DNA from 2 places in the Mesorhizobium sp. WSM4830 genome. Region 1 is predicted to be linked to the other one. Evidence: predicted binding sites of a transcription regulator. Region 1 holds the regulator's gene; the other holds the start of a gene.
What was found. Region 1 encodes PhoB, which activates phosphate uptake and scavenging genes when phosphate is short. Its sites were predicted from a motif close to TGTCATNNANCTGTCAT; they were not measured.
Positions count from the first base shown of each region.

Region 2: AC0L2Y_RS18240 (alkaline phosphatase D family protein) is a predicted target of PhoB. The motif match lies at 4,145-4,161, and genes of this name have one in related genera.

Region 1 covers NZ_JBVVQI010000004.1:48,318-58,291, reverse strand. The annotation lists gene xylF (D-xylose ABC transporter substrate-binding protein) at 1-440, opposite strand, end outside; gene AC0L2Y_RS07275 (ROK family protein) at 726-1,970, shown strand; gene phoB (phosphate regulon transcriptional regulator PhoB) at 1,980-2,669, opposite strand; gene phoU (phosphate signaling complex protein PhoU) at 2,686-3,393, opposite strand; gene pstB (phosphate ABC transporter ATP-binding protein PstB) at 3,426-4,229, opposite strand; gene pstA (phosphate ABC transporter permease PstA) at 4,226-5,077, opposite strand; gene pstC (phosphate ABC transporter permease subunit PstC) at 5,081-6,070, opposite strand; gene pstS (phosphate ABC transporter substrate-binding protein PstS) at 6,130-7,191, opposite strand; gene AC0L2Y_RS07240 (hypothetical protein) at 7,832-8,185, shown strand; gene AC0L2Y_RS07235 (DUF2865 domain-containing protein) at 8,276-9,247, opposite strand; gene AC0L2Y_RS07230 (hypothetical protein) at 9,581-9,796, shown strand; gene AC0L2Y_RS07225 (hypothetical protein) at 9,933-9,974, opposite strand, start outside.
Region 2 covers NZ_JBVVQI010000013.1:123,696-133,669, forward strand. The annotation lists gene AC0L2Y_RS18210 (TPM domain-containing protein) at 1-5, shown strand, start outside; gene AC0L2Y_RS18215 (GNAT family N-acetyltransferase) at 123-629, shown strand; gene ppa (inorganic diphosphatase) at 746-1,276, shown strand; gene AC0L2Y_RS18225 (hypothetical protein) at 1,294-1,884, opposite strand; gene AC0L2Y_RS18230 (TetR/AcrR family transcriptional regulator) at 1,981-2,586, opposite strand; gene AC0L2Y_RS18235 (MFS transporter) at 2,669-3,952, shown strand; gene AC0L2Y_RS18240 (alkaline phosphatase D family protein) at 4,234-5,808, shown strand; gene AC0L2Y_RS18245 (hypothetical protein) at 5,854-6,135, opposite strand; gene typA (translational GTPase TypA) at 6,334-8,163, shown strand; gene AC0L2Y_RS18255 (DUF1062 domain-containing protein) at 8,184-8,846, opposite strand; gene AC0L2Y_RS18260 (LysE family translocator) at 9,240-9,854, shown strand; gene AC0L2Y_RS18265 (YciI family protein) at 9,864-9,974, opposite strand, start outside.

The DNA.
Region 1 (9,974 bases):
CCTTCCGGCTTCACCTTGAAGACTTCGCGGGCCTGCATGCGGCCGACTTCCTTGTTGTCAAAGGTCAGGTAAAAGACGTCCTTGTTCTCGATCAGCCGGTCGTAGCCGACAACCGGAATACCTTCGTCCAGCGCCTTTTGCACGGCTGGCCCGATGGCTGAAGCGTCCTGGGCCAGGATGATCAGTGCGTTGGCGCCCTGCGAGATCAGGCTCTCGACGTCGGTGAGCTGCTTGCCGGGGTTGGACTGCGCGTCGGCGGAAATATACTTGTCGCCTGCGGCCTCGATGGCCGCCTTCATTGCGGCCTCGTCGGTCTTCCAGCGCTCTTCCTGGAAGTTCGACCAGGAGACGCCGATGACCTTGTCTTTAGCCTGCGCCACCGACGCCAGCGCCAGCGTCATGGCGACACCCGCCAGAATGGCGGTCGTGAATTTCTTCATCATATCCTCCCTGCGCCGCGTACGGCGTGACCAATTGGCTCAAAGACCAGCTTAGAAGCTCTAATTTTTTCGAGCCTCGAAAAAATACTGGCCCGATCTCCGGCTGCTGTCAACATCGATTCTGATGGATTTTGATGACTCTGCGAGTTTTTTCGAGCGTCGGAATAAACGATGACAGCGCCACCGGCATCTGACACTATTTGCCTGCATCCGACACTATTTGTCGGACATTACCGACGGCTTCCGGTTCATGAGCGGCCGCGGCAACCGGGAGGAAAGCAAACGATGTCGGTCGGAATCCGCCATGACGATTTGCGCCGGCGCAACCGGGCGATGGTGATCTCGGCGGTGCGCCGGGCCGGCCAGCCATCGCGTACGGAGATCGCAGCAACCACCGGCCTCAGTCATTCGACCATATCGGCGATCTCCTCCGACCTGATACGGGAAGGCATCCTCGCCGAGAGCAAGGCAAGTGAGCCTGTTTCGTTGAAACGCGGTCGTCCGCAGGTCGGCCTCGCCCTCAACCCGGAAGCTGCGGCGGTGCTGACCGTGGTGTTGTCGCTGAATTTCCTGTCGGCCGCCATCATCGACTATGCTGGACAGGTGGTCGCCGAGGAACAGCGCCGGCTGGATACGCTGACCATGCCGCGCGACGAGTTGATCCGTGAATGCATGGCCATCGTCCGGCGCCGGCTTGAGGATCCAGACCTTGACGTCCGCAGTGTCGCCCGCATCGCGCTGGCTATCCAGGGCATTACCGACTCCCCTGCACGCGCCATGCTGTGGTCGCCGATCACCCCGCAGACCGACATCGCCTTTGCCGACATGCTGGAGGACGAATTCGGCATCCCGGCAACGGTGGAGAACGACTGCAACATGATGGCGGTGGCTTTGCGCTGGCGCAATCCGGATCGCTATCGCGACGACTTCATCGCCATCCTGCTTTCGCATGGCATCGGCATGGGGCTGGTGCTGAAGGGCGAACTGTTCACCGGCACGCATTCCTCGGGCGGCGAATTTGGCCACATGATCCATCGTCCGGGCGGCGCGCTCTGCCGTTGCGGGCGGCGCGGCTGCATCGAGGCCTATGCCGGCAACTACGCCATCTGGCGCAACGCCAGGCAGATGAGCGAAGACAGCGAACCGGTCGCCGACGTCAGCGACGCCGACATGCGCGCACTGGCGGCCCGGGCGCGCGAGAAGGATGGGCCGGAACGCGAGGCCTACCGTAAGGCCGGCGAGGCGCTGGGTTTCGGTCTCGGCTCGCTGTTTGCGCTGATCGATCCGGCACCGGTCGCGATGGTGGGCGCCAGTGCCGCCGCCTTCGATCTGATCGAGCCGGCCTTGCGCCAGGCAATCGCCCAGACGGCCGGTGGCCAGCACTCCGGCTCGATCTCCTTCGACACCGAACCAAACGAATTGCCGCTGATCCGCGAAGGCTGCGCGATGCGGGCGTTAAGCTTTGTCGACCAGGAGATTTTCGCGCCGGGCGCGCAAATGAGGCCCGGCGTCCGAAAGAACGTCGCCTGACCAGGCGGGTCAATCTTCCCTGATCGCATAGCCGGCACCGCGGATGGTGCGGATGACATCCGGCATGCGGCCGTTGTTGACCGCTTTGCGCAGCCGCCCGACATGCACGTCGACGGTGCGTTCATCGATATAGATCGTCTCGCCCCAGACATTATCGAGCAACTGGCTGCGCGAGAAGACGCGGCCCGGATGCCGCATCATGAATTCGAGCAGCCGGAATTCGGTCGGCCCGAGCCTGATCTCGCTCTTCTTGCGATAGACCCTGTGCGATTCGCGATCGAGCACGATGTCGCCGACCTTCAGCACGCTGGACAGCACTTCCGGCTTGGCGCGGCGCAGCAGCGCCTTGACCCTGGCCATGAATTCCGGCGTCGAAAACGGTTTGACCAGATAGTCGTCGGCGCCGGTCGAAAGACCGCGCACCCGGTCGCTCTCCTCGCCGCGCGCGGTCAGCATGATGATCGGCAACCGCTCGGTTTCGGGGCGCACCCGCAACCGACGACAGAGCTCGATGCCGGAAACCGCTGGTATCATCCAGTCGAGCACCAGAAGGTCGGGCACATTCTCCTGTAAACGGATCTCGGCTTCGTCGCCGCGTGTCACTACCTCGACCTGGTAGCCTTCGGATTCGAGATTGTAGCGGAGCAGCACACCCAACGGCTCCTCGTCCTCCACCACCATTATGCGTGGTGCGATCATCGGCTGGGCACCCCCATCATGTCACCGGCGCGGACATTGTCGTTTCGTCCTGCTTCGGACGATTGACCGGCAATTGCTCGCCGGTCAGCACATAGTACGCATTTTCGGCGATGTTGGTGACATGGTCGCCGATCCGCTCCAGATTCTTGGCGCAGAACAGCAGATGCGTGCAAGCAGTGATGTTGCGCGGATCTTCCATCATGTAGGTCAACAGCTCGCGGAACACGGACGTGTATTTGACGTCAATGCGCTCGTCGGCGGCACGCAGCTTGGCCAACGCGGCCGCATCGCCTGCAGCATATTCCTCGATAACGCCCTGCACCTGGATGAGCACCAGCTGCGCCATCGCGTCGATGGAATGCGACAAGTCGCGCGGCGTGACGCTGAGGCCGACCGCACTCACACGCTTGGCGATATTCTTGGCAAGGTCGCCGATGCGTTCGAGGTCGCCGGCCATGCGGATCGCTCCGACCACATGGCGGAGATCGTGGGCCATCGGCTGGCGTTTGGCGATCAGGGTGATGGCGCGGTCGTCCAGTTCGCGTTGACGCGCATCCATGATGGCGTCGTCGGAAACGACGCGTTGCGCCAACACGTTGTCGGAATTCAACAGGGCCTTGGTCGCCCCGCCGACCATCGAACCGGCGAGGTCGGCCATGTCGCGGATCAGCTTGCTGATCTGCTCGAGATCCTCGTCGAAAGAAGCGACTGTGTGTTCGCCCATGGTCCTGTCCTCATATGCATGATCGGAACGGCTCAGCCGAAGCGGCCGGTGATGTAATCCTGCGTGCGCTTCTCTCGGGGCGACGTGAAGATCTTCTCGGTCCGGTCGAACTCGACCAGTTCACCCAGATACATGAAGGCGGTCTGGCGCGACACGCGCGCCGCCTGCTGCATGTTGTGGGTGACGATGACGATCGTGTAGTCGGCTTGCAATTCGTCGATCAGCTCCTCGATTTTTGCGGTCGACAACGGGTCGAGTGCGGACGCCGGTTCGTCGAGCAGAATGACTTCCGGCTTCACCGCCACGGTGCGGGCGATGCAGAGCCGCTGCTGCTGGCCGCCGGACAGGCTCAAGCCGCTGGCGTTGAGCTTGTCCTTGACCTCGCTCCACAGCGCGGCGCGCTTCAACGCCTGTTCGACGCGGCCGTCCATCTCGGACTTGCCGAGGTTCTCGTAGAGCCTGACGCCGAAGGCGATGTTCTCGTAGATCGACATCGGGAACGGCGTCGGCTTCTGGAACACCATGCCGATCTTGGTGCGCAGCAGATTGAGATCTTGCGACCGGTCGAGAATGTTCTTGCCGTCGAGCAGCACCTGGCCCTCGGCCGTCTGTTTCGGGTAGAGCTCATAGATGCGGTTGAACACACGCAGCAGCGTCGATTTCCCGCAGCCCGATGGGCCGATGAAGGCCGTGACACTGCGCTCGGGCAGCGACAGGCTAATGTCCTTCAGCGCCTTGCTCTGGCCGTAGTAGAAGTTGAGGTTCTTGACCTCGATCTTCGTCTTCTCGGCGACCGTTTCGGTCATCGTCATGTCTGGGGACAACATCTGCGTCATCTGTCCTCTCTGCGTCCGGTAAGGCTGCGGGCGAGGATGCTCAAGCCCAGAACCGTCAGGGTGATTATGAGTGCGCCGGTCCACGCCAGCTGCTGCCATTCCTCGTAAGGGCTGAGAGCGAACTGGAAGATGGTCACCGGCAGGCTGGCCATCGGCGCGTTGATATTGCTCGACCAGAACTGGTTGTTGAGCGCAGTGAAGAGCAGCGGCGCCGTCTCGCCGGAAATGCGTGCTATCGCCAGCAATATGCCGGTAACGATGCCGGACAATGCGGCGCGATAGGCGACCGAACGGATCACCACCCAGCGCGGCGCGCCGATCGCGGCGCCGGCTTCGCGCAACGCGTTCGGTACCAGGTTGAGCATGTCTTCGGTGGTGCGCACGACCACCGGAATGACCAGGATGGCAAGCGCCACGGCACCGGCAATGGCCGAGAAATGCCCCATTGGCCGCACCATCAATTCATAGACGAACAAGCCGATGATGATCGACGGCGCCGACAACAGGATGTCGTTGATGAAGCGGACGACGGTGGTGATGCGCGAGAAACGTCCATACTCGGCCATGTAGGTTCCCGCCAGCACGCCGATCGGCGTGCCGACGACAACCGCGATGATCGTCATCAGCAGGCTGCCGGCGATGGCGTTGAGCAGGCCGCCCGCCTCGCCGGGTGGTGGCGTCATCTCGGTGAAGACCGCGAACGAAAGCCCGGCTGTGCCCTTATAGACCAGTGCGCCGAGGATGAGCGCCAGCCAGGCAAGCCCGATACCGGCAGCGACGACGCAAAGCGCCATCATCACCGAATTCCTGGCTTTGCGGCGGCTGTGGAGCGATGAGGATGTCGACATCGGTCAGGCTCCCGTACGGGCGTCGATCCGCATCAGCATATAGCGGGCGGCGGCAAGGATCAGGAAGGTGATGACGAACAGGATCAGGCCGAGCGAAACCAGCGAGGAGGTGTAGAGATCGCCGTCGGCTTCGGTGAATTCATTGGCGATGGTGGCCGAGATGGTCGTGCCCGGCGCGAACAGGGAGGCACTGATGCGGTGGGCGTTGCCGATGACGAAGGTCACCGCCATGGTCTCACCGAGCGCGCGGCCGAGGCCAAGCATGACGCCGCCCATGATGCCGATGCGGGTATAGGGAATGACCACGCGCCGGGTCACTTCCCAGGTCGTACATCCGATGCCGTAAGCCGATTCCTTCAGCACCGCCGGCACCGTATCGAAGACGTCTTTGGTGATCGAGGTGATGAATGGCAACACCATGATGGCGAGGATCAGCGCCGAGGTCAGAAGTCCGATGCCGTAAGGAGGGCCGGCGAAAAGGCTGGATAGTCCCGGTACGCCGTGAAAGATGTTGATGATGAAGGGCTGTATCGTCGTCTGCAGGAACGGCGCGAACACGAACAGGCCCCAGATGCCGTAGATGATCGAGGGAATGCCGGCCAACAGCTCGACCGCTATGCCGATCGGGCGCCTGAGCGGGCGCGGGCAGAGCTCGGTGAGAAAGATTGCAATGCCGATGCCGATCGGGACCGCGATCAGGATGGCGATGGCCGCCGTGACCAGGGTGCCGTAGATCGGCGCCAGTGCGCCAAATTTTTCCGTGACCGGATTCCAGCTCTCAGTCGTCAGGAAAGAAAAACCGAAGGACGACAGCGCCTGCCATGAGCCGGCAAACAGCGAGATCGCGACACCGCCGAGGATGACCAGTACCAGAATTGCGGAAGCGCGGGTGAGACCGCGGAATATGGCATCTGTGAGCGCGAAGCGCCGCACCGTAGCTTCCCTGGCCCGGGCTGCTGCGGATGATGGCATGGCATCGGAAGCGATGGTCATTGGGTCCTCGCGATTGAAGGCAACAGGGAGGACGCCATCGACGCCCTCCCTGGAGGAGATTACATGGCCGAGTAGAGCGGCTTGCCGTCGTCGCCGACGACTTCCTTGGCCCACATGGCCTTGACGCTCTCGACCACCTTGTCGGGCATCGGAACGTAGTCCAACTCGCCGGCCATCTCGTCGCCCTTGTCGTATGCCCAGGCGAAGAATTTGAGCGCTTCGCCGGTCGTCGCGGCGTCGTCCGGCTTTTTGTACAGGAGGATCCACGTGGCAGCCGTCATCGGCCAGGACTCGGCGCCCGGCTCGTTGGCGAGGATGACGCCATAGCCCGGCTGCGAGCTCCAGTCGGCATTGGCCGCTGCTGCCGAGAACGCCGCCGCGGTCGGTTCGACCTTCTTGCCGTCCTTGTTGATCATGTCGGTGTGGGTGAGCTTGTTCTGCTTGGCGTAGGCGTATTCGACATAGCCGATCGCGCCGCCGGTCTGGGCGACGTTGTTGGCAACGCCCTCATTGCCCTTGGCGCCGATGCCGACGGGCCATTCCACTGCCTTGTCGACGCCGACCTTTTCCTTCCAGTCCGCGCTGACGTCGCCGAGATAGTATGTGAAGTTGAACGTCGTGCCCGAACCGTCGGAACGATGAACGACCGCGATCGCCTGCGAAGGCAGCTTGACGTCGGGATTGAGCTTCTTGATCGCCTCGTCATCCCAGCTCGTGATCTTGCCGAGGAAGATGTCGGCCAGCGTCGGGCCGTCGAGAACCAACTCGCCCGGCTTGATGCCTTCGAGATTGACGACGGGAACGATGCCGCCCATCACCATCGGGAACTGAGCCAGTCCGGACGCTTCAAGCTCTTCGCCTTTGAGCGGCGCATCCGAAGCGCCGAAGGTAACGGTCTTGGCCTTGATCTGCTTGATGCCGCCGCCGGAACCGATCGACTGGTAGTTAAGGCCAACGCCGGTGTCTTTCTTGTAGGTGTCGGCCCACTTCGCATAGATCGGGTAGGGGAAGGTGGCGCCGGCGCCGGAGATGTCCGCGGCGAGCGCGGCGGACAGGGTGAGGGTGGTCGTCGCCGCAGCCATTGCAATCGCAACGGCCGCCGAGCGGATGAAATGTCTCATGTGGCCTGCTCCTGTTCGGAATATGGTCTCTCGGCGCCATTCCTCCGGCGCCCGCTGAGGCCAATAGCCCCCGATTATTACAGTCGCATGACAGTTTCATGTCGCTCCGGTAACGTCGTCCAGCCGGATTAAGAAGGAGCGAACGCGGCCTTTGTCGGAGTGGGCCGCGGTTTGCCGCTGGAATCAGCAGCTTGCGTGAATTCCGGCCGGCATCGTCTCGTCGGCGATCGCAGCCACCGGCTTTAAAAGAAAAAAGCCGGACGGGAGCGCGTTGCATGCAGCCAGAACGTGTCATGGCCGCGCCATCGCCGAAACAGGTCCGTTGGGGTAAATCTGACCCTGTTTCTTGCCGGCGGTCGCTGCTCCCGCCCGTAACTGGAGGAGCGGAACTTCGAATATCCCATTGTCGCCACTGAGCGCGGCTTTGGTATGGTGCGATCGCACCATGGCCTTAAGCTGGAAGCGTTGACGAATCGCAAGGTTTAACGCGCGCTGGACCTCGATCCGCGCTCGATCTTCGAGCAAGGCCTTCGACCGGAAGTGCGACGACCTCTACCTCACCGTATCTACTCCCTTCGCCCTATTCCGCCGGTTGTCGGTTAGGCCGAAGCAGCGTTATAAGCTTGCAGGGGTATTGCCGATGTTTCGACGGATTCTGCCTGTCTTCCTGTGCCTGGCGCTGCCTCTGGGAAGCGGCTGCGCGCGCAGCTATGACGGCACCGTCATCATTCCCAAGCCGCTCGATGTTCGCCGTTTCTGGGACCGGCCTTCGCCGCAGGCGCAAGCCGAACAGTCGCAACTGGAGACCGACGTCTTTCCAGTGGCGCCGCAAACGCCGAAAAGGCCGGCGGTGCGCAGGAGCGCAGCTTCGGTTGCAGCGCCACGGAGAAGGGTTGCCGTCAACCCGCCCGTGCTGTCGCCGGAGCCGACGAAGCCGCTAACTTGCAGGAACGTCAGCGAGCCCGGCAAACGGGCCCGCATGGTCTGCGAATAACCGGCAGACGTCGATCGATGCGCACGGCTCCAGGCCTTGAGGCGGCTATCCGGCCAGCCGTTCGCCGTCTCGGACCATCGCCCGCCTTGGTCAGTCCGCCGGGAAAAAGGCCGGCCCGACCACTCTCACCGGCCGCGCGCCAACCGCTTTTTCGATCGACTGATGCTGGGCAGCCCCTTGCACCTCGGCAGCTTGCGTTTTTGCCTCTGCGGCAGCGGCACCGGCGGTTTCGATCCCGGATTCAGGAATTTCCGCGACGATGCCAAAATCCGGCTTTGCCGTAGGCAACGGAATGATGGCGTTGCTCATGTTGGCCGGTGTCACGGTTCGTGCCCTGAGTTCGGCGACGCGCCGGTAATAGCGCTTGACGTCGCAGGCCTTGAAGTTCGCGTCGTCGCGGTACCGGAACGCGGCAGGTAGCTCCACATAGGGTTTTCCCGACTGGAGCCCGACCATCTCTTCGGTCTCGCGAGTGGCATCGCTCAGCGTATAGAGGTCGACGCCGGCATCGTCGCAGATGTAGCGGCACTGATCGACCGTTTCCTTCAGATCGTCGCTCTTGGCGAACTGCGATTTTGGCGCGGGGAAGAAATATCCGTCCGACAAGCGGACGCAAAACAGCATCCGATTGCCGCCAATTGTTGTGCCTGCGGACTGGGCTTTGGGTGCTGTGCGTTGCTGCGCCGGCTGTTTCTTGGCAGCGGGGGCGGCGCAGCCCAGCGCGACAAACCTGGCCTTTAATCCGGAGGTGTCCCTGCCCGAATTCGACAGTCTGGCGATCTGCCGTTGCGCCTCCGCCTTGCTGCTGACCAGGTCGGCGCAGGGATTGAAGAAGAAACCGGCCGTTTTCACCGTGCATCGGCGTTGTCTCTCCAGCTTTTGAAGCGCGGCGAGTTGCCGGTGCAGTTGGGCAAGCTCGGGGCTGGTCCCGCCGCTGCGCCCCGCCGAAAGCAATTGGCTCCTGATAGCACCGCAGCTATCCGCGTAGGAGAAGGATGTGCCGAGCGCAACGGCTATTGCCGACACTAGCATCAGAATCGTGAAGAGCCAGAAGCGTGTCATTGGAACGACCATTATCCTTGTTGCGCCGAGAACAGGATTTCTTTGTCGACTATAGATAAGTACTAGCTAAATCAGTTTCACCTAATTGAAGTAGATCGAACTGCCGACAGAGACTTTAGCTCCAGTGTATTAGATCAACTCGTGTAAACTCAATATTACATTTTTATTTCAAGATTGAGACGAACCGGCAGCAACGCCGGCGGACGCCCGCCACGGCGAAGTTTGATGCGCGCGGCGGGTTCCGCATCGCGATCAATCCGGCGTTACCGGCCGACCGTTGCTGAAACCTTAGCCCTGGGTTCGGCGTTGAGCGGCCAAAGGAGGAGACCGCAAATGTCGATCCACTTCACGGTCGCGGACCTGACCAAAAGTCTGTTCCATTCTCTTGGGCTGGACCATGAACGTGCGCCGAGGCCACTCGACCACGAGCAGAGGCTTTTACTGGAGTGCTATCTCGCCGGCCAGATACCGGAATCGGCCTGGAGCGACTATGTCTTCGAGATGCCGGAACTGGCACGACATGTCGAGGCGAGACGAAGCCGCCACTAGAGCGCATCGCGGTCGACAGGGCCTCATGTGACGCGCTTAGGTTCTTGTCTAATGCATGTCGTTGTCGCAAAACCGCTGCACACTTTGCGCGACATGCATTAGGTCCCGAAAAGTGGAATCCGGATGTCGGAAAAGATCAAGGCGAAGCCTGCACTCGCGTTGCAGGCTGTTTTTGTTT
Region 2 (9,974 bases), on a different contig from region 1:
TTTGATCTCGCTGAAAGCAGTTTTGCAGCGTCTCAAGGACGCACCGTTCGGCTGTGTGAAAGCATCGCGGCGGCTGACCGGACTCTTGCAATCGGGCGCGGCGGGTTTATGGTTAACCAATCATGAATACGCTGAGCATCGACATCAGGAAAGCCGAACCGCGCGATGCAGCCGCCATCGCCGACGTGCATCTCGAGGCCTGGCGCGGCGCCTATTCGGGCATCATCCCGCACCGCACGCTGACCTCGATGATCAACCGCCGCGGCGCCGACTGGTGGGCGAATGCCATTCGCCGCGCCGCCACCGTCCTGGTCGTCGAAATCGGCGGCAAAATTGCCGGCTATGCGACGATCGGCAAGAACCGCGCCCGCGAACTCAGGCAGCAGGGCGAGATCTACGAACTTTACCTGCGGCCGGAATATCAAGGCATCGGGCTCGGCAGCCGGCTGTTCTCGGCCGCACGGGCACGGCTGGCCGACCATGGCCTGAAAGGCATGGTGGTCTGGGCGCTGGAAGACAATCAGAACGCACTTGCCTTCTATGCCGGCGCCGGTGGCCGCGATGTTGCCGAGGGCGTCGAGATCTTCGAGCAGAAGGCGCTGAAGAAGGTCGCTTTCGTCTGGGAATGACGGCCAGCGCATGATCCGGCCGGTTCCCGGTCGGACGATCTCCCCAGTACCATTCGCCGCATTGCACCATTCGCCGCCGCCCGCTATCGATCTTCAATCGAGAGAGGGATAAAGCGATGCGTATCGAAGCGATTGCCAGCGGAAAGAACCCGCCCGAGGACGTCAACGTCATTATCGAGGTGCCGATCGGCGGCGAGCCGATCAAGTACGAGATGGACAAGGAAGCCGGCACGCTGTTCGTCGACCGCTTCCTGCACACTTCGATGCGCTATCCCGGCAATTACGGTTTCGTGCCGCACACGCTGTCGGGCGACGGCGACCCGATCGACGTGCTGGTCTGCAACACACGCGCGCTGGTGCCGGGCTGCGTCATCAATGTGCGGCCGATCGGCGTGCTGGTGATGGAGGACAATGCCGGCCAGGACGAAAAGGTGATCGCGGTGCCTTCACCCAAGCTGACCTTGCGCTACGAGGACGTCCACGAATACACGCAATTGCCTGACATTACCCGCCAGCAAGTGCAGCACTTTTTCGAGCACTACAAGGATCTCGAACCCGGCAAATGGGTCAAGATCGAAGGCTGGTACGATGCCGCCTATGCCAAGAAGATGATCGTCGAGGCAATCGAGCGGGCCAAGCGCAAGTAATTGTCGGGCGCAAGTAATCAGTTGTCGACGCGGCCGAAAGCGGGCGTGTTGCCAAGCACCTCACGCTTGTCCTTGCCGCAGGCGAAGGTGCGTGCCTTTTCGTCGGCAAGCTTGCGCGCTTGATCGTTGGCGGCGGGATTGCCCGTGGCGAGCACAAGGCCGATCGTGCAGCCTTCGTGGGCGTCAGGCTGGGCAACCTTGGCGACGATCAGCACTTCCGTCGACTTGTTCTCGCCCTCGGTATCGCTGATCGAGCGACGATGAATGACGGCGAAGGGAATGGCAGTTTTGCCGTTGGTCTCGATCCGCCACTCGACTTTGGGTCCAGCCGAATTGAGGGCGGAAAAGCTTTCCCAGACCGTGGTCATATCGCCAGGTGGAAAGCCGTAGAACAGCGATTCCCGCGCGTCGTCGTAGGAAACCAGCACCGGGTAACCGCGGTAGCCCGAACAGGCGAGATCGGCCCAGTCGCCGTCGCCTTCTTCCGCCTGGGCATAGGTGACGCAGTCCTTTTCCCAATCGAGATCGGTATAGACGCTGGATATCTCGCTGGCCCGGGCCGCCTGGCAGGAACCGGCGAGGACAAGCAGGATCGAAAGCGCGCGCATGGCGGACAACTCGGTTCGGCTGCCGCAGCGTACCGTCAAATTTAACAGCAGCCTAGACGAAGCCAGGCTGCTCACAGTGGTCTGGTAAACGGAACACTATTTCTTCAAGCTTGCCTCTATCAGAAGGTCGGCGTTGCGGGCCACCGACTGCGCCGGTCCGCCGGCACCGAACAGCTGGCCGCTAATATAGGCGCCCTCGATCAGCAGCAGCAGCCCGTCGCCCAGCGTGTCGGCGTCGCCGGCGCCCATCGCTGCCGCCATGGCGCGCAGGCGGCGGCGCAGTTCCTGCTTGTTGGCCTCGCTCACGACGCGGGCCGGATGGCCAGGTTCGGGATATTCGACCGCGGCATTGGTCATGCCGCAGCCGCGATAATCGGGCCTTTGCGTGCGCTTGCCGACACGCGTCAGAAAAGCGACGATCTGGGCGCGTGGGTCGCCGGGATGGGCGTCCACCGCCTCGTCGAAACGCTCCCAGAATTCGAGGTCATAGTGCCGGAGGTAGGATGCGGCCAACTCGTCCTTGGACGGAAAGCTGCGGTAGAGGCTGGGCTTGGTGACGCCGGCACGCCGTACGATCTCATCGACGCCGATCGCCCTGATGCCTTGCCGGTAGAACAGGTCGCGCGCGACCTGGAGAATCCGTTCGGCGGCGCGAGGCGGCGGTGCGTCATTGGCCTTGATCGTTGGTTCAATGCTTTTCATGCCTGGTCTGCCGATTAGCTGGTTGACAATGTTACCGGTCGGTACGTATGTTTCGCGCTCCTGCAACGTACCGGTCAGTAACATGATAGCTCAATCCCGCCCGTTTGGCCAGCGCTACGCTTTCGTCGTGGTCGCCGTCATCTTCCTTTGCCTGCTGATCGCAGCGGGTCTGCGTTCGGCGCCGGCAGTCATGATGCTGCCGCTGGAGAACAGTTTCGGCTGGCGGCGCGATGTGGTGTCGCTGGCGGCGGCCACCGGCATCTTCCTCTATGGCCTGACCGGGCCGTTTGCCGCGGCGCTGATGGAGCGGATCGGGCTGCGCCGCACCTTGCTTGCTGCGCTGCTTTTGATGTCGGGATCGACCGCGCTCAGCCTGTTGATGACCAAGCCGTGGCATCTGCTCCTCACCTGGGGCGTGTTTTCCGGCATCAGTTCGGGCGCTGTCGCCACCGTGCTCGGCGCGACCATCGTCAACCGCTGGTTCAAGACCAATCGCGGCTTGGTGATGGGACTGATGTCGGCCTCCAGCGCCACCGGGCTGCTGGTCTTCCTGCCGCTGCTCGCCTCGCTCGCCCAGTCGGGCGGCTGGAAGCCGGTCGCCCTTGCCATAGCAGTGGCCACCGCTGCCTTGGTGCCGCTGGTTTATATGCTGGTGCCGGAGCGCCCGGCTGCGATTGGCATGGTGCGTTACGGTGCCGAGGCCGACGACGTGCCGCCGGTGCCGCCGGCCTCGCAAGGCAATTTCCTCGCGCATACGCTGAGCACGTTGCGCCGAGCCGCCGGTACGCGTGTGTTCTGGTACCTGTTTGCTACCTTCTTTGTTTGCGGCTTCACCACCAACGGGCTGGTCGGCACGCATCTGATCGCCTTTTGCGGCGACATGGGCATCGGCGAAGTGCAGGCCGCCGGCCTGCTGTCGATGATGGGCATTTTCGACCTGATCGGCACGACGCTGTCGGGCTGGCTCACCGACCGTTTCGACCCGCGCAAGCTGCTCGGCGTCTATTACGGCATCCGCGGCCTGTCGCTGATCTATTTGCCCTATTCCGGCTTCTCGGCGACCAGCCTGATCATCTTCGCCGTGTTTTACGGATTGGACTGGATCGCCACGGTGCCGCCGACGCTCAGGCTTTCCAACGAGGCGTTCGGCGACCGCAGCGGGCCGATCGTCTTCGGCTGGATCGTCGCCGGCCATCAGGTCGGTGCGGCGACGGCGGCCTTTTTCGGCGGCACCATGCGCGAGCTGCAAGGCAACTACGAGCTTGCCTTCCTGATCGCCGGCATGACGGCAATAGCCGCCGCCTGCATATCGCTGCTGATCAATACCGCCCGCCCGGCGTTTGATCCGGAACCGCAGGCGGCTTGAGCTGCAACGGCTGAGCGCTAATCTCCCCTCTTGAGGGGGAGATGGCCGCGAAGCAGCCAGAGGGGGTCGGTCCGACCGGGCCAGGCCCCCGTATAGCAGACGCAGGAGGTCGGCGCTTCTCGCGAGACGACCCCTCTGTCGCCTTTCGGCGACATCTCCCCCTCAAGGAGGGAGATTCGCCAGCCTGTTCACTGTTATCAAACCTTCATCGTTTCGAAATGTGCCTGAAACATTGAAGCTGGAGCTTGGCGGCGACGTTCAACGCCATCCAGGAGACAGCCATGAACAAGATTTCGATGACGCGGCGCGCTTTCGTCACGTCGGCCAGCGCCGTTGGCCTGGTCGGCGCGTCGGGCCTCGCCCTTCCCTATTACTCGCGCGCCAATCAGCGCCCGGCTTTCACCCATGGCATCCAGTCCGGCGACGTCGACGCGACCAGCGGCATGGTCTGGACGCGCACGGACCGGCCGTCGCGCGTCATGTTCGAAGTGTCGTCGACGGAAAGCTTCGCCAATGCCGTCCGCTTAGCGCCGCTCGATACCTCGCCGGCCAGCGATTATACAGTGAAGCGGCTGCTTACCGAGCTCGCTTCCGACCAGGACATTTTCTACCGCATGGTCGCGGCCGATCTTGCCGATATCAATGTCGTGTCCGAGCCGATCGTCGGCCGCTTCCGCACGGCACCTGCCTCGAAGCGCGACATTCGTTTCGCCTGGTCGGGCGACACCGCCGGCCAAGGCTGGGGCATCGACGAGACCGGCATGAAGACCTACGCCACGATCGCCAAGCACACGCCCGACTTCTTCCTGCATTCGGGCGACACGGTCTATGCCGATGGCGCGATGAAGGACGAGGTCGACCTGCCCAGTGGCGGCAAATGGAAAAACACAGTGCTGATCGACGAGAAGCGCAAGGTTGCCGAGACGCTGGACGAGTACCGCGGCCAGTGGAAGTACAATTTGATGGACAGGAACGTGCTGGGGCTCAACGCCATCTGCCCGACCTTCTATCAGTGGGACGACCATGAGGTGCTGAACAACTGGTCGGATTCGAAGGACCTGAGCGCCGACGACCGCTACACCGAAAAATCGATCCATGTGCTGGCGGCACGTGCGGCGCGCGCCTTCCATGAAATGACGACGATCCGTTACGAGCCGCCGGAGCCCGGCCGCGTCTACCGCAAGATCGTCTATGGTCCGCTGCTCGACGTGTTCTTCCTCGACATGCGTTCCTACCGCGGCCCCAACGGTCCGGATATGCAGGAGACGATGACGCCGCAATCGCGCATCCTCGGTGAACAGCAGATCAAGTGGCTGAAGCGTGAACTGGCGAATTCCAACGCAACCTGGAAAATCATCGCCGCCGACATGCCGCTCGGCCTCGTCGTCTGGAACGACGGCACCAAGAAGGTAGGGGCCGAGGCGGTCAGCAATGGCGACAATGGCCCGGCCAAGGGGCGTGAGCTGGAAATTGCCGACCTTCTTCGCTATATAAAGAACGCTGGTATCAGCAACACTGTCTGGCTCACCGCAGACGTGCATTACACAGCCGCGCATTACTACAATCCGGACAAGGCGCAGTTCCAGGACTTCAACCCGTTTTGGGAATTCGTTTCGGGTCCGATCCATTCCGGCACCTTCGGGCCTAATGGTTTCGACATGACATTCGGCCCGGAGCTGAAGTTCATAAAGGCACCGACTGCCGAACAGGGTCAAAACCTGCCGCCGTCGGCCGGCCTGCAGTTCTTCGGGCTCGTCGACATCGACGGCGCCACCGAGCAGTTGACGGTGCGGCTGATGGATCGCGACGACAGCGAACTCTACAAGGTCACGCTCGATCCGGTGCGGTCGGCGTGAGTGATTGCGTCCTACCCTCGGGCCAGCCCGAGGGTAGGACGTATATCAATCGGGATAGCAGACGACGGGAATGTTGGGCCAGACGGCGCTGTCGCATCCGGCATTTTGCTGCCGCTGCTTGAAGGCGGTGCTGACCGGCCCAGTCACCACCGGATCGACGCCGTCGGGAGCATCGGCAAAAAGCTGCTCCGCCGACCGCTTGTCGGACGGCAAAGCAGTCCGCGTCTCCTTGAACGACGCCGCCGACTGCGCCGCGCCTGCCGCGAGGAGGACGGCGAGTGCGCTACATGCCAAAATCGGCCGGAGTCTGTTGCCTATCTCGATCATGAAATTCGAACTGTCCGGACCATGAAAGGTTCCGCCTTGGTTAATAATTCCACTTCACACCAAGACATTTAAGATTTGGTGACTTTATTTGGTGGCTCGCCTCCTCTTTCGCAATTGCGAAAAACCCTGTATGAGCCGCCCAACCGAAAGAGGCAGCGCCTTTTGGCCTGCTGCCTGCAACGCTCCCGAGACCAAAACATGAAAATCCGCAATATCGCGATCATCGCGCACGTCGACCATGGAAAAACCACCCTCGTCGACCAGCTTCTGAAACAGTCCGGCTCGTTCCGCGACAACCAGCGTGTTGCCGAACGCGCCATGGATTCGAACGATCTCGAAAAGGAACGCGGCATCACCATCCTGGCCAAGGCGACCTCGGTCGACTGGAAGGACACCCGCATCAACATCGTCGACACACCCGGCCATGCCGACTTCGGCGGCGAGGTCGAGCGCATCCTGTCGATGGTGGATTCGGCCATCGTGCTGGTCGACGCCGCCGAGGGGCCGATGCCGCAGACCAAATTCGTGGTCGGCAAGGCACTCAAGGTCGGATTGAAGCCGATCGTCGTCATCAACAAGATCGACCGGCCGGATGCCCGCTATGTCGAAGTGGTCAACGAGGTGTTCGACCTCTTTGCAGCACTTGACGCCACCGACGAGCAGCTCGACTTCCCTATCCTTTACGGTTCAGGCCGCGACGGCTGGGTCTCGGAAAACCCCGAAGGTCCGAAGGACCAGGCTCTGGCGCCGCTGTTCGACCTCGTCATCAAGCACGTGCCGGCGCCGACCGTTCATCCTGGGCCGTTCCGCATGATCGGCACCATCCTGGAAGCCAATCCGTTCCTCGGCCGCATCATCACCGGCCGTATCGAATCCGGCACGCTGAAATCCAACCAGGCGGTCAAGGTCCTGCACCATGACGGCACCCAGGTCGAAACCGGCCGAATCTCGAAAATCCTCGCTTTCCGCGGGCTCGAGCGCCAGCCCATCGACGAGGCGCAGGCGGGCGACATCGTCGCTATTGCCGGCCTGTCGAAGGGCACCGTCGCCGACACGTTCTGCGACCTGTCGGTGACCGAACCGCTGCACGCGCAGCCGATCGATCCGCCGACCGTGACGATGTCGTTCCTCGTCAACGATTCCCCGCTGGCCGGCACCGAGGGCGACAAGGTGACCAGCCGCGTCATCCGCGACCGCCTGCTGCGCGAGGCCGAAGGCAATGTCGCGCTGAAGATCGAGGAATCGCCGGACAAGGATTCGTTCTTCGTCTCCGGCCGCGGCGAGTTGCAGCTGGCCGTGCTGATCGAGACGATGCGCCGCGAAGGTTTTGAGATCGCCGTGTCGCGGCCGCGCGTCGTCATGCAGAAGGGCGAGAACGGCGAATTGCTGGAGCCGGTCGAGGAAGTCGTCATCGACGTCGACGAGGAGCATGCCGGCGTCGTCGTGCAGAAGATGTCGGAGCGCAAGGCCGAGATGGTCGAGCTGCGCCCTTCGGGCGGCAATCGCCAGCGCATCGTCTTCCACGCACCGACGCGCGGCCTGATCGGCTACCAGTCGGAGTTGCTGACCGACACACGCGGCACCGCCGTGATGAACCGGCTGTTCCATGCCTATGAACCCTACAAGGGCGAATTGCCGGGCCGTACCAACGGCGTGCTGATCTCCAACGAACAGGGTGAATCGGTGGCTTACGCCATGTGGAACCTGGAAGACCGCGGCCCGATGGTCATCGACCCCGGTGTCAAGGTCTATCAGGGCATGATCATCGGCATCCATTCCAGGGACAACGACCTCGAAGTCAACGTGCTCAAGGGCAAGAAGCTGACCAACATCCGTGCTGCCGGCAAGGACGAGGCGGTGAAGCTGACGCCGCCGATCCGCATGACGCTGGAGCGCGCACTGGCCTGGATCCAGGACGACGAGCTGGTCGAAGTGACGCCGAAAACCATCCGCCTGCGCAAGCTCTATCTCGACCCGAACGAGCGCAAGCGTTTTGAGAAATCAGCGAAAGTGGTCGGCGCGGCATAAGCCACGTTTCTCCGCCATTATCAGGGAGGGAGCACGTGCGTGCTTCCTCCCTTTATCTTATCCGCCGGCAGCCGCGACAATGTCGTCCCGGTCTGGTTCACCAGACAGGTCGATACGGATCGACGTTCCCGCTCGTGCCGGCCGGCGCAAGGCTTTGGACCCGTCCGGACCAACGGCAAGCAATCGCTTCTCTTCCCAGGCCTGAAGCCGCGATCGCGAGACACCGAGTTCGCTGGCGAGCAACCGGTCGAGCCGCAGCGCTGTCGGCATTTCGAGCCAGAGCTGAAGTTCGAGAACGGTGGTGTTTCCGGCCTGTCCCCGAGCACCTGCTTATGAACGATGGCTTCAGGAAACTCCTCGACGCGTCCGATCCTGCTTCGCAGTGCGACAACATCGAAAGCATGGCGCCGCGCCAGGACCGGATCGTTGCTTTCGAGCGCCTGCAACATTGCCTGTTCGATATCGCGGTGGCTGCAGCGCTCCAGAATGCCGAAATTCCAGGAGTTGTCGCAGTCGATGCAGCGGTAGATCAACCAGGCGTCAATGCGTTTGCCATTGGCATTGACGCGGAATTTGCCGCTGCAGCGATAGGCTTTCAGGCCGCCGCAGCGATTGCAGTTGAGGTGAGGTCGAGGTGCGGTTTTGGGCGCGATCGCCCAGCGGATACGCAGTGTCGAAGGCATGCCGAAAAGCCCTTCCCGTCGGGAAGTTCGTCAGATCGGCGATATCGAGAACCCTTGCGGGCACGGCGTGGCGAGAGACTGCGGCAGTTGGAAATCAGGTGTCGCGGGTGGCTATGCGCAACAGCGGTTCAGCAGTGCCAAACCGGTCTCGAACCGCCACCCTGAGGAACACGTGATGTGAAAACAGGCACCGCGACTGCGACGCCCTGCTCTGTGTTGGGGGAGTTGACGAGACCGGCGGTTACGTAGGCAAAGTGAAGCTCGGAAAGGATTTCGGGACGACATCTCTAGCCGTGAGGTGCCTGGCCGACAAGCCTTCATTCGGTAGACGCTACCGTCGCCGGAACAGTTGGGTTATGTTGAACACCCAAACATTTCAAACGAGACCGCGTCATGCATTTCACGTCGCTGCTGATTTTTGCCGGCGCCCTGCTTGTTGCCGCCGGCTCGCCCGGCCCATCGATCGCCGCTCTTGTGGCGCGGGTCATCGCAAAGGGCTTTCGCGACGTGTTTCCGTTCCTGCTTGCCATGTGGATCGGCGAAGCGATCTGGCTGTCACTGGCGGTGTTCGGCCTCGCCGTGGTGGCGCAGACCTTTCACTTCGCCTTTGTCGTCGTGAAGTGGGTCGGCGTCGCCTATCTCGGCTGGCTTGCCTGGAAGATGTGGACGGCACCGGTCGAGGCAAAGGAAGGTTCGCTGCCGCGCGAAGATTCGCCCGCCAAGCTGTTCTTTGCGGGCATGGCGGTGACGCTCGGCAACCCCAAGATCATGATGTTCTATCTGGCGCTGCTGCCGACCATCATCGACCTCGGTTCGGTCAGCATGGTCGGCTGGGTCGAGCTGACGGCGACCATGGCCGTGGTCCTGGTCGCCATCGATTTGACATGGGTGCTCGCCGCATCGCAGGCGCGCAAGCTCTTGAGGAGCAAGCGGGCGATGAAGATCGCCAACCGCGTCAGCGCCGGCACTATGGCCGGCGCTGCGGCGGCGATCGCGGCACGGTCCTGAGCCGGCGCGTCAACCCATTTCGATTATCGGCGCAATCTCGACGCTGAAACCCGGGTCCGTCAAGATAGGACAATCCTTGGCTTTGCCGACGGCATCGTCGATGTCTTTTGCTTCGATGAT